One region of the Salinarimonas chemoclinalis genome, then DNA from elsewhere that is predicted to be linked to it. Evidence: predicted binding sites of a transcription regulator. Region 1 holds the regulator's gene; the other holds the start of a gene.

What was found. The regulator PhoB, encoded in region 1, activates phosphate uptake and scavenging genes when phosphate is short. The targets are predictions, from matches to a motif close to TGTCATNNANCTGTCAT.
Region 2: AB9M23_RS12245 (DUF2794 domain-containing protein) is a predicted target of PhoB. The motif match lies at 2,372-2,388, and genes of this name have one in related genera.

Annotation. Positions count from the first base shown of each region.
Region 1 is NZ_JBGMWH010000002.1:91,904-96,307, forward strand. It holds gene pstA (phosphate ABC transporter permease PstA) at 1-564, shown strand, start outside; gene pstB (phosphate ABC transporter ATP-binding protein PstB) at 582-1,433, shown strand; gene phoU (phosphate signaling complex protein PhoU) at 1,477-2,214, shown strand; gene phoB (phosphate regulon transcriptional regulator PhoB) at 2,237-2,953, shown strand; gene AB9M23_RS04245 (ferredoxin--NADP reductase) at 3,102-3,908, shown strand; gene AB9M23_RS04250 (MGH1-like glycoside hydrolase domain-containing protein) at 3,930-4,404, opposite strand, start outside.
Region 2 is NZ_JBGMWH010000006.1:100,945-105,348, reverse strand. It holds gene AB9M23_RS12255 (D-alanyl-D-alanine carboxypeptidase family protein) at 1-1,111, shown strand, start outside; gene tenA (thiaminase II) at 1,140-1,817, opposite strand; gene AB9M23_RS12245 (DUF2794 domain-containing protein) at 1,947-2,321, opposite strand; gene tpiA (triose-phosphate isomerase) at 2,447-3,208, opposite strand; tRNA gene AB9M23_RS12235 (tRNA-Leu) at 3,335-3,419, shown strand; gene AB9M23_RS12230 (reductive dehalogenase) at 3,500-4,404, opposite strand, start outside.

The sequences.
Region 1 (4,404 bases):
AACAAGTGGACCGACATCGTCGAGGTGAACATCAACAACCTGGCCGCCGTGCCATCGATCGTGTTCGGCCTGCTCGGCCTCGCCATCTTCCTCGGCTGGTTCGGCATGCCGCGCTCGGCGCCGCTCGTCGGCGGCATGGTGCTCGCGCTCATGACGCTGCCCACCATGATCATCGTGACCCGCGCGGCGCTCAAGGCCGTTCCGCCCTCGATCCGCGAGGCGGCGCTCGGGGTTGGTGCCTCCAAGCACGAGGTGGTGATGCACCACGTCCTGCCGCTGGCGCTGCCCGGAATCCTGACCGGCACGATCATCGGTCTCGCCCAGGCGCTGGGAGAGACCGCGCCGCTGCTGCTGATCGGCATGAACGCCTTCATCACGAGCCCGCCCGGCGGCCTGCTGGAGCCGGCGACGGCCCTCCCGACCCAGATCTTCATCTGGGCGGACAGCCCCGAGCGCGGCTTCGTCGCGCGCACCTCCGCCGGCATTCTCGTTCTGCTCGGCTTCTTGATCCTGATGAACCTGATCGCGATTTTTCTGCGCAACCGCCTCGAGCGGAAGTGGTGAGCGAGCGAGGAGACGAGATGACCGCCATGCATGCCCCCACCGCTGCGCCGGATGCCCCGGCGCCCGTTCTCGACAAGCGCGAGACCGTCCGCATCCCGCTGGAGATCGGCAACGCGTCGAAGGTGGACGCCCGCGACGTGAAGGTCTTCTACGGCGCCAAGCAGGCGATCTACGACCTCACGATCGGCATTCCGGAGAAGGCGGTGACCGCCTTCATCGGCCCGTCGGGCTGCGGCAAGTCCACCTTCCTGCGCTGCCTCAACCGCATGAACGACACGATCGACGGCGCGCGGGTCGAGGGCGACATCACGATCGACGGCAAGGACATCTACGACGCGGATCTGGACGTCGTCACCCTGCGCGCCCGCGTCGGCATGGTCTTCCAGAAGCCCAACCCCTTCCCGAAGTCGATCTTCGAGAACGTCGCCTACGGCCCGCGCATCCACGGGCTCGCGAAGTCGAAGGCGGAGCTCGCGGTGATCGTCGAGGCGGCGCTTCGCAAGGCCGGCCTCTGGGACGAGGTGAAGGATCGGCTCCTCGAGACCGGCACCGGCCTCTCCGGCGGGCAGCAGCAGCGCCTGTGCATCGCCCGCGCCATCGCGGTGTCGCCCGAGGTGATCCTCATGGACGAGCCGTGCTCGGCGCTCGACCCGATCGCCACCGCGCGCATCGAGGAGCTGATCGACGAGCTGCGGCAGAACTACACGATCGTCATCGTCACGCACTCGATGCAGCAGGCCGCCCGCGTCTCGCAGAAGACCTGCTTCTTCCACCTCGGCTACCTCGTCGAGGAGGGTCCCACCGACCAGATCTTCACCAACCCGCGCGACAAGCGCACCCAGGACTACATCACCGGCCGCTTCGGCTGAGCCGGCGCATCGCCGCAGGAAGCGCTCTCTAGGAGACGGACCCATGTCCGAACATACGGTCGCATCGTTCGACGCCGAGCTCCAGGAGCTGCGCCGCTCGATCATGGAGATGGGCGGCATCGCCGAGAAGATGCTCGCCGACGCCACCGTCGCGCTGGTGCGCCGCGACGTGGGCCTCGCCCAGTCGGTGGTCACCACCGACTATCGCCTCGACACGATCCAGCGCGACATCGAGGAGAAGGCCATCCTCACCATCGCCCGGCGCCAGCCGATGGCGGTGGACCTGCGCGAGGTGATCTCCGCCATCCGCATCGCCTCCGACATCGAGCGGATCGGCGACATGGCCAAGAACATCTCCAAGCGCACGCTCGCCATCTCCGGCCAGTTCGAGCCGCAGCGCGTCGTGCTCGGCGTCGAGCGCATGTCGGACATGGTGCTCGGCCAGCTCAAGGACATCCTCGACGCCTACACCCAGCTCGACGTCGACAAGGCGCTGGAGGTCTGGCGGCGCGACGGCGCGACGGACGCGCTCTACAACTCGCTCTTCCGCGAGCTGCTCACCTACATGATGGAAGATCCCCGCAACATCACCTTCTGCACGCATCTCCTGTTCTGCGCCAAGAACGTGGAGCGCATCGGCGACCACACCACCAACGTCGCGGAGACGATCCACTACCTCGTCACCGGCCAGCCGATCACCGCCGAGCGGCCGAAGATGGACCGCACGGCCTACGAGACCGGGCAGCCCGGCGAGACCGCGCCGGGCGCCCCCGGCGCGTGAGGGAGCGCGAGGCGAGCGACCGATGAGCACGCGTATCCTCGTCGTGGAGGACGAGGAGTCCCTGACGCTCCTCCTGCGGTACAACCTGGAGGCCGAGGGCTACGAGGTCGACGCGGTGGCGCGCGGCGACGAGGCCGAGGTGCGGCTGCGCGAGCGCATCCCCGATCTCGTCCTGCTCGACTGGATGCTGCCCGGGCTCTCCGGCATCGAGCTGTGCCGGCGCATCCGCGCGCGCCGCGAGACCGAGCGGCTCCCGGTCATCATGCTCACCGCCCGCGGCGAGGAGGGCGACCGGGTGCGCGGGCTCGCGACCGGGGCGGACGACTACATCGTCAAGCCCTTCTCCGTGCCCGAGCTGCTGGCGCGGGTGCGCGCGCTCCTGCGCCGCACCAAGCCCGCCCACATCGCCAACACGCTCGTCGCCGGCGACATCGAGCTCGACCGCGAGACCCATCGGGTGCGCCGGGCGGGGCGCGAGCTGCATCTCGGCCCGACCGAGTTCCGGCTGCTCGAGTTCCTGATGCAGAGCCCGGGCCGCGTCTTCACCCGCGAGCAGCTCCTCGACGGCGTCTGGGGACACGACGTCTACATCGACGAGCGCACGGTGGACGTCCATGTCGGGCGCCTGCGCAAGGCCATCAACACCCGCGAGACGCTGGACCCGATCCGCACCGTGCGCGGGGCGGGCTATTCCTTCGACGAGACCTTCGCCAAGAGCGACGGCGCGCTCGGCGCCTGACCCCGCCGCCGCAGGGGCCGCCTCCCACGCGCAACCGGGTTCGGTTTCGTACGTGGTGCGCTGCGAAACGGCGATGTGGTAGAGCACGTGCGTCGCCGGAGCTCGGCCATGGCGAGTCCGGGTAGAGGGGCCGCACGAGAGGACCACGATGTCGGATTCAGCCGCCGCCGGCGCGATCGCCGCGCCCGTCGATTGCCACGTCGAGCGCGTGACGCTCGTCGAGCACTTCACCGACCGGCTCTTCCGCTTCCGCACCACGCGCCCCGCGAGTCTTCGCTTCCGCTCCGGCGAGTTCGTCATGATCGGCCTTCCCGGTGGCGAGAAGCCCGTCTTCCGCGCCTACTCGATCGCGAGCCCGAGCTGGGACGACGAGCTGGAGTTCTTCTCCATCAAGGTCCCGGGCGGCCCGCTCACGGAGCGGCTCCAGCGCATCGCCGTGGGCGACGAGATCCTGATCAAGAAGAAGCCCACCGGCACGCTGGTGCTCGACGCGCTCGCGCCGGGCCGGCGGCTGTGGATGCTCTCCACCGGCACCGGCATCGCGCCCTTCGCGAGCCTGATCCGCGACCCCGAGACCTACGAGAAGTTCGACGAGGTGATCCTCACCCAGTCCTGCCGGCGGGTGGCCGAGCTCGCCTATGGCGAGAACACCGTGCGCGACCTCGTCGACGATCCGCTCGTGGGCGAGATCGCCGCCCCGCGGCTGACCTTCTACACCACCGTCACCCGCGAGCCGCACCCGCGTTCCTTCCGGATCACGGACGCGATCGCGTCGGGCCGGCTCTTCGCCGATCTGGGCGTGCCGCCCCTCGATCCGGCGACGGACCGGGTGATGATCTGCGGCTCGATCGAGATGACGCGCGACTGCCGGGCGCTGTGCGCCGCGGCCGGGCTCGATGAGGGTTCGAACGCCAAGCCCGCGCATTTCGTGGTCGAGCGCGCCTTCGTCGGCTGATCCTGCCCCTCGGGCCACCTCTCAGGCCATTTCCAGGAACTCGAGCACCATCGCGGCGGTCCAGCTGAAGCGCTTGCCGCCCAGCGCGCGGCCGTCGAGCGGGTCGAAGTACTCCCCGAAGCCGCTCCGCGCCACGAGCGCGAGGCCGTCGCGGGCGATGTCCGCGGCCGCATCGGACCGCCCGTGGCGCCCGAGCCCGTCGGCGACGAGGCGGTTGGCGATGAGCCAGAGCGGACCGCGCCAGTAGCGCAGGCGATCGAAGCGGGGATCGGCGGGATCGTGGCTCGGGACGGGGTGGCGCACCGCCGAGCGCAGGCCCGCGACGCGTCCGACGAGGGCGTCCGCGCGGGGATGGCCGGGCTCGAGCGCCATGAGCGGCAGGAGGCCGCCGATCGAGGCGCTCTCGACGAGGGTCCCGGCCGCCCGGTCGAAGGCTGCGTATTGCCCGAGCCCCTCGTGCCAGAGGCCGTCCAGCGCCGCGCGCCCGCGCCCCGCC
Region 2 (4,404 bases), on a different contig from region 1:
CGCCTCGCTCACGAAGATGATGACCGCCTACGTCGCGCTCGACGCGGTACGCAACGGCCGCGCCTCGATGAACTCGCTCCTCGTCGTCTCCGAGAAGGCGGCCTCGATGCCGCCGTCGAAGATGGGCTTCGCGCCCGGCTCGCAGATCACCCTCGACAACGCGCTCAAGATCATCTCGGTGAAGTCGGCGAACGACGTCGCCTGGACCATCGCCGAGAACCTCGGCGGCGGCTCGGCGGACAGGTTCGTGGCGGAGATGAACGCCACCGCCCGCCGGCTCGGCATGACCGACAGCCGCTTCACGAACCCGAGCGGATTGCCCGACCTCTCCAAGAGCACCACGGCCCGGGACATGGCGCTTCTCGCACAGGCGCTGTGGCGCGACTTCCCCGGCCACCGCGCGCTCTGGGGCATGGACGCCATCGTCTATGGCTCGTCGGTGATGAGGAACCACAACGGCATCATCGGCCGCTACCCCGGCGCGACGGGTATGAAGACGGGCTACGTCTGCTCGTCGGGCTTCAACGTCGTCGCCACGGCGGAGCGCAACGGCCGGCGGCTCGTCGCCGTGGTCATGGGCCAGATGTCCTCGAACGAGCGCACGGCCCTCACCGCCTCGCTGCTCGAGCACGGCTTCACCGCGCAGCGGGGCCTGTTCGGCATCGGCGGAGGACGCTCGCTCGCCTCGCTGCCACGCTCGGCCGTGACGTCGCCGCCGGACCTGCGGCCGATCGTCTGCGACCCGAACCGCCGCCGCGGCGGCGAGAGCGACAACGATACGGACGCGATCGTCGTCGCCGGCGCGACGCCCGGCGCCTCCGACGCGCTCGCCTTCTTCGCCCAGCAGCGCACGACCCTGCCGCGGGTCGACCTGCCGGCGCGCCGGGCGCCGCAGCCCGTGCGCGTGTTCCTCGGCCTGCCGGAGGGCGTCTCCGCGCCCCCGACGCTGGCCTCCGCCGCGACCGCGACCGCCCCGAGCCCGCTGGGTTCGGGCCTACCGCTCAACATCCTGCCGCCACCGCGCAACGTGCCGCTGATCCCCGGCCTGCCGCCCCCGGACACGCCGCGCACCGTCACGACCCCGCTCCCGCCCCCGCGCCCGGCCTTCTGACCGGGCGCCGAGGCGGGCCGGGCGCACGTCAAACCGGCCAGCGCTCGAGCCGGTACGCGCCGTCCCAGAACAGGTACTCGAGCCGGGTCGCCGCGGTGTAGGCCTCGTGCATGCGCGCGACGAGGCCGGGCGCCGCGTCGGCGGCGGCCTCGTTCGTCGCCTCGATCATGCGCGCCACGGCGTCGTGGAACTCCTCGCCGGCATAGGTGTCGATCCAGGCCTGGTAGGGGTTCTGCGGCGCGGCGCGGCCGTGGATGTCGCGCCCGACCTCGGCGTAGATCCAGAAGCAGGGCAGGAGCGCCGCGAGCACGACCTCGTAGGGCTCGGCGAAGGCGGTCGCCGTCAGGTAGGAGACGTAGTGGTGCGCGCTCGGCTGGACCGGCGTGGCCCGGAAGGCTGCGGCGTCGATGCCGTACTGCTCGAAGAACGAGCCGTGCAGCGCCCGTTCCACCACGATCGCCCCCTCCGCCGCCTTGACGAACTGCACGATCCGCTCCGGCTCGCGCGCCTTCGCGGCGGCGAGCGCCAGCGCGCGGCCGAAGCCGATCAGGTAGTGCGCGTCCTGGACGATGTAGTGGACGAAGCGCTCGCGCGAGAGCCGGCCCTGCGCCAGCTCGGCGTTGAAGGGCATGGTGCGGATCGATTCGTAGGCGGCGGCGTTGCGCGCCCAGGCGTCCTCGGAAAAAGCGTCCTTCGAGACGGGCATGCGGTCTGTTCCTCGCGGCTGGTGATCCCGGTTCCCCGCACCTCGCGCAATCGCGTGGCGATTTCCAGCCCCGTCGGCGCACGCCCGTGTGGGCGCGGTCCGCGACGCCGGGCTCGCTCCGCGCCGCGTTCACTCGACGACGCGCAGCGCCTTGCCCTCGAGCACCCGCAGCACGCGGCCGAGTTCCTGCCCGCGCTTCATCACGAGCCCCGAGGCCGCGACGACGGCGTAGGCGCCCTGGCGGCGGGCGAGCTTGGGGTCCTTCTCGATGCGGTAGAGCGGCATCTCGGAGGCGCGCCGGAACACGGCGAAGACGGCCTTGTCCTTGCGGAAATCGATCGCGTAGTCGCGCCATTCGCCGGCGGCGACCATGCGGCCGTAGACGTTGAGGATCGTCCGCAGTTCGTCGCGATCGAAAGACACCCGGGCGTCCTGCGCCTGCGCGGCGGGGAAGGACACCACCGTCCCGCCGCGCTGGGGCTGCGCCGTCTCGCCGTCGCTCATTGCGCCTCCTCGCCTCGGCGGCCGCTCTCTCCGGCAGCGCTCGGGCCGCCCGTCATCGTCCCGTCATGATGGAGACGGCGCGCCCGCGGTGCAAGCGGGGGCGCGGCCAGGCCGACCGCGGCGCCTCAGCGCCGCGGCGCCGCCTCGGCGATGGCGAGGAAGTCCGCAGCCTTCAGGCTCGCTCCGCCCACCAGGGCGCCGTCGACGTTGGCCACAGCGAGGATCTCGGCGGCGTTGCCGGGCTTCACCGAGCCGCCGTAGAGGATGCGCATGGCGGCGACCTCGGCGGCCGGCGCCTTCGACGCCAGTGCCGCGCGCACGGCCTCGTGCATCTCTCCGATATCCTCGAGCGTCGGCACGAGGCCGGTGCCGATCGCCCAGACCGGCTCGTAGGCGATCACCGTCGTGGCCGCGGCGATCCCTTCGGACAGCGACCCGTCGAGCTGCCCGCGCACGACCTCGAGGGCGCGGCCGGCCTCGCGCTCCTCCCGCGTCTCCCCGACGCACACGATCGCGACGAGCCCGGCGCGATGCGCCGCCGCGAGCTTGGCGCGCACGGCGGCGTCGCTCTCGCCGTGGTTTGCGCGGCGCTCGGAATGGCCGACGATGACGTGGGTCGCGCCCGCGTCGGCCAGCATCTCCGCCGAGACGTCGCCGGTATGCGCACCCGTCGACTGCGCATGGCAATCCTGCCCGCCGACGGCGACGCCGGATCCGCGCAGGCGCTCGGCCATGCGGTGGACGAGGGTGGCCGGCGGGCACAGCGCGAGGTCGACCCGCCCGGAGAGCGCGCCCGCCCCCGCCTTCACGGCGTCCGCCTCGGCGAGCGCGGCGGCGAGGCCGTTCATCTTCCAGTTCCCGGCGACGAAGGGGCGGGGCTGCGTCATGTCGTGCTCCAGTTCGGCTGGTCGGGCGTCGGCGCCGTTCCTACAGCCTATCGCGCGCGGGCTCAAATCGCGCGGCGCGGGCGTCGCGTTGATTTGCGCCCGCGCCGATGCTACCTCCATGGCGTGGCCCCTGTGGCGGAATTGGTAGACGCGCTCGACTCAAAATCGAGTTCCGCAAGGAGTGCTGGTTCGATCCCGGCCAGGGGCACCACGAGCTTCGGAGGCCATCGCTCGTCTCGTATAGGCCGCGCGTCCTCCGGCCACCGGGCCGCCACTGCGCACGACGCCGGGCTACAGGTCCACCGCGATCTCGCCGTCCGCCTCGGCGGCGCGCGAGCAGCAGAGGATGACCTTCCGCTCGCGCTCGCGCGCGGAGAGCGCGAAATCGCGATGGTCGACCGCGCCCGAGACGAGCCCGGCCGCGCAGACTCCGCAGATGCCGCTCGAGCACTTGGTCTCGACGTGCACGCCGATGCGCGAGAGCGCGTCCGTCGCGCTCTCGTCGGCCGCGACGTCGACGGACCGGCCGCTCGTCGCCAGGACGAGCCGGAAGGGGAAGCTCGGCCGGTCGGGCTCCTCGGGCACGGCGAAGTACTCGCGATGCAGCGCCTCCTCCGGCCAGAGGTTCGTCCGCGCGGCGTCGAGAACCGCGTCCATGTAGCGAACCGGCCCGCAGGCGTAGAGATGCATGCCGGGCGCGTAGGCCGCCGTGAGCGCGGCGAGGTCGGCGCGGGTCCCCTCCTGCGAGCAGTGCAGATGCATGCGGTCGCCGAACGGGGCGGCGAGGAGATCCCGCGCGAACGGCGCGCGGTCACGGCTCGGGCAGGAATAATGCAGCGCGAAGTCGCGGCCGAGCGCGTGCAGGCGGTGGGCCATCGGGATCATCGGCGTGACGCCGATGCCGCCGGCGAAGAGCAGCGAGCGGGTCGCGTCCTCGACGAGCGGGAAGTGGTTGCGCGGCGGCGAGACGAAGACCCGCCGCCCCGGCCGGAAGGCGCGGTGCATCAGCTTCGAGGCGCCCTTCCCCTCCGCCTCATTCAGCACGCCGAGCACCCAGCGCGAGCGGTCCGCGGGATCGCCGGCGAGGGAGTATTGCCGCAGGTATTCAGGCGCGATGACGACGTCTACATGGGCGCCGGGCTCGAAGGCGGGCAGCTCCGAACCGTCCGCCGCGACGAGCTCGAACCGCGCCGTGT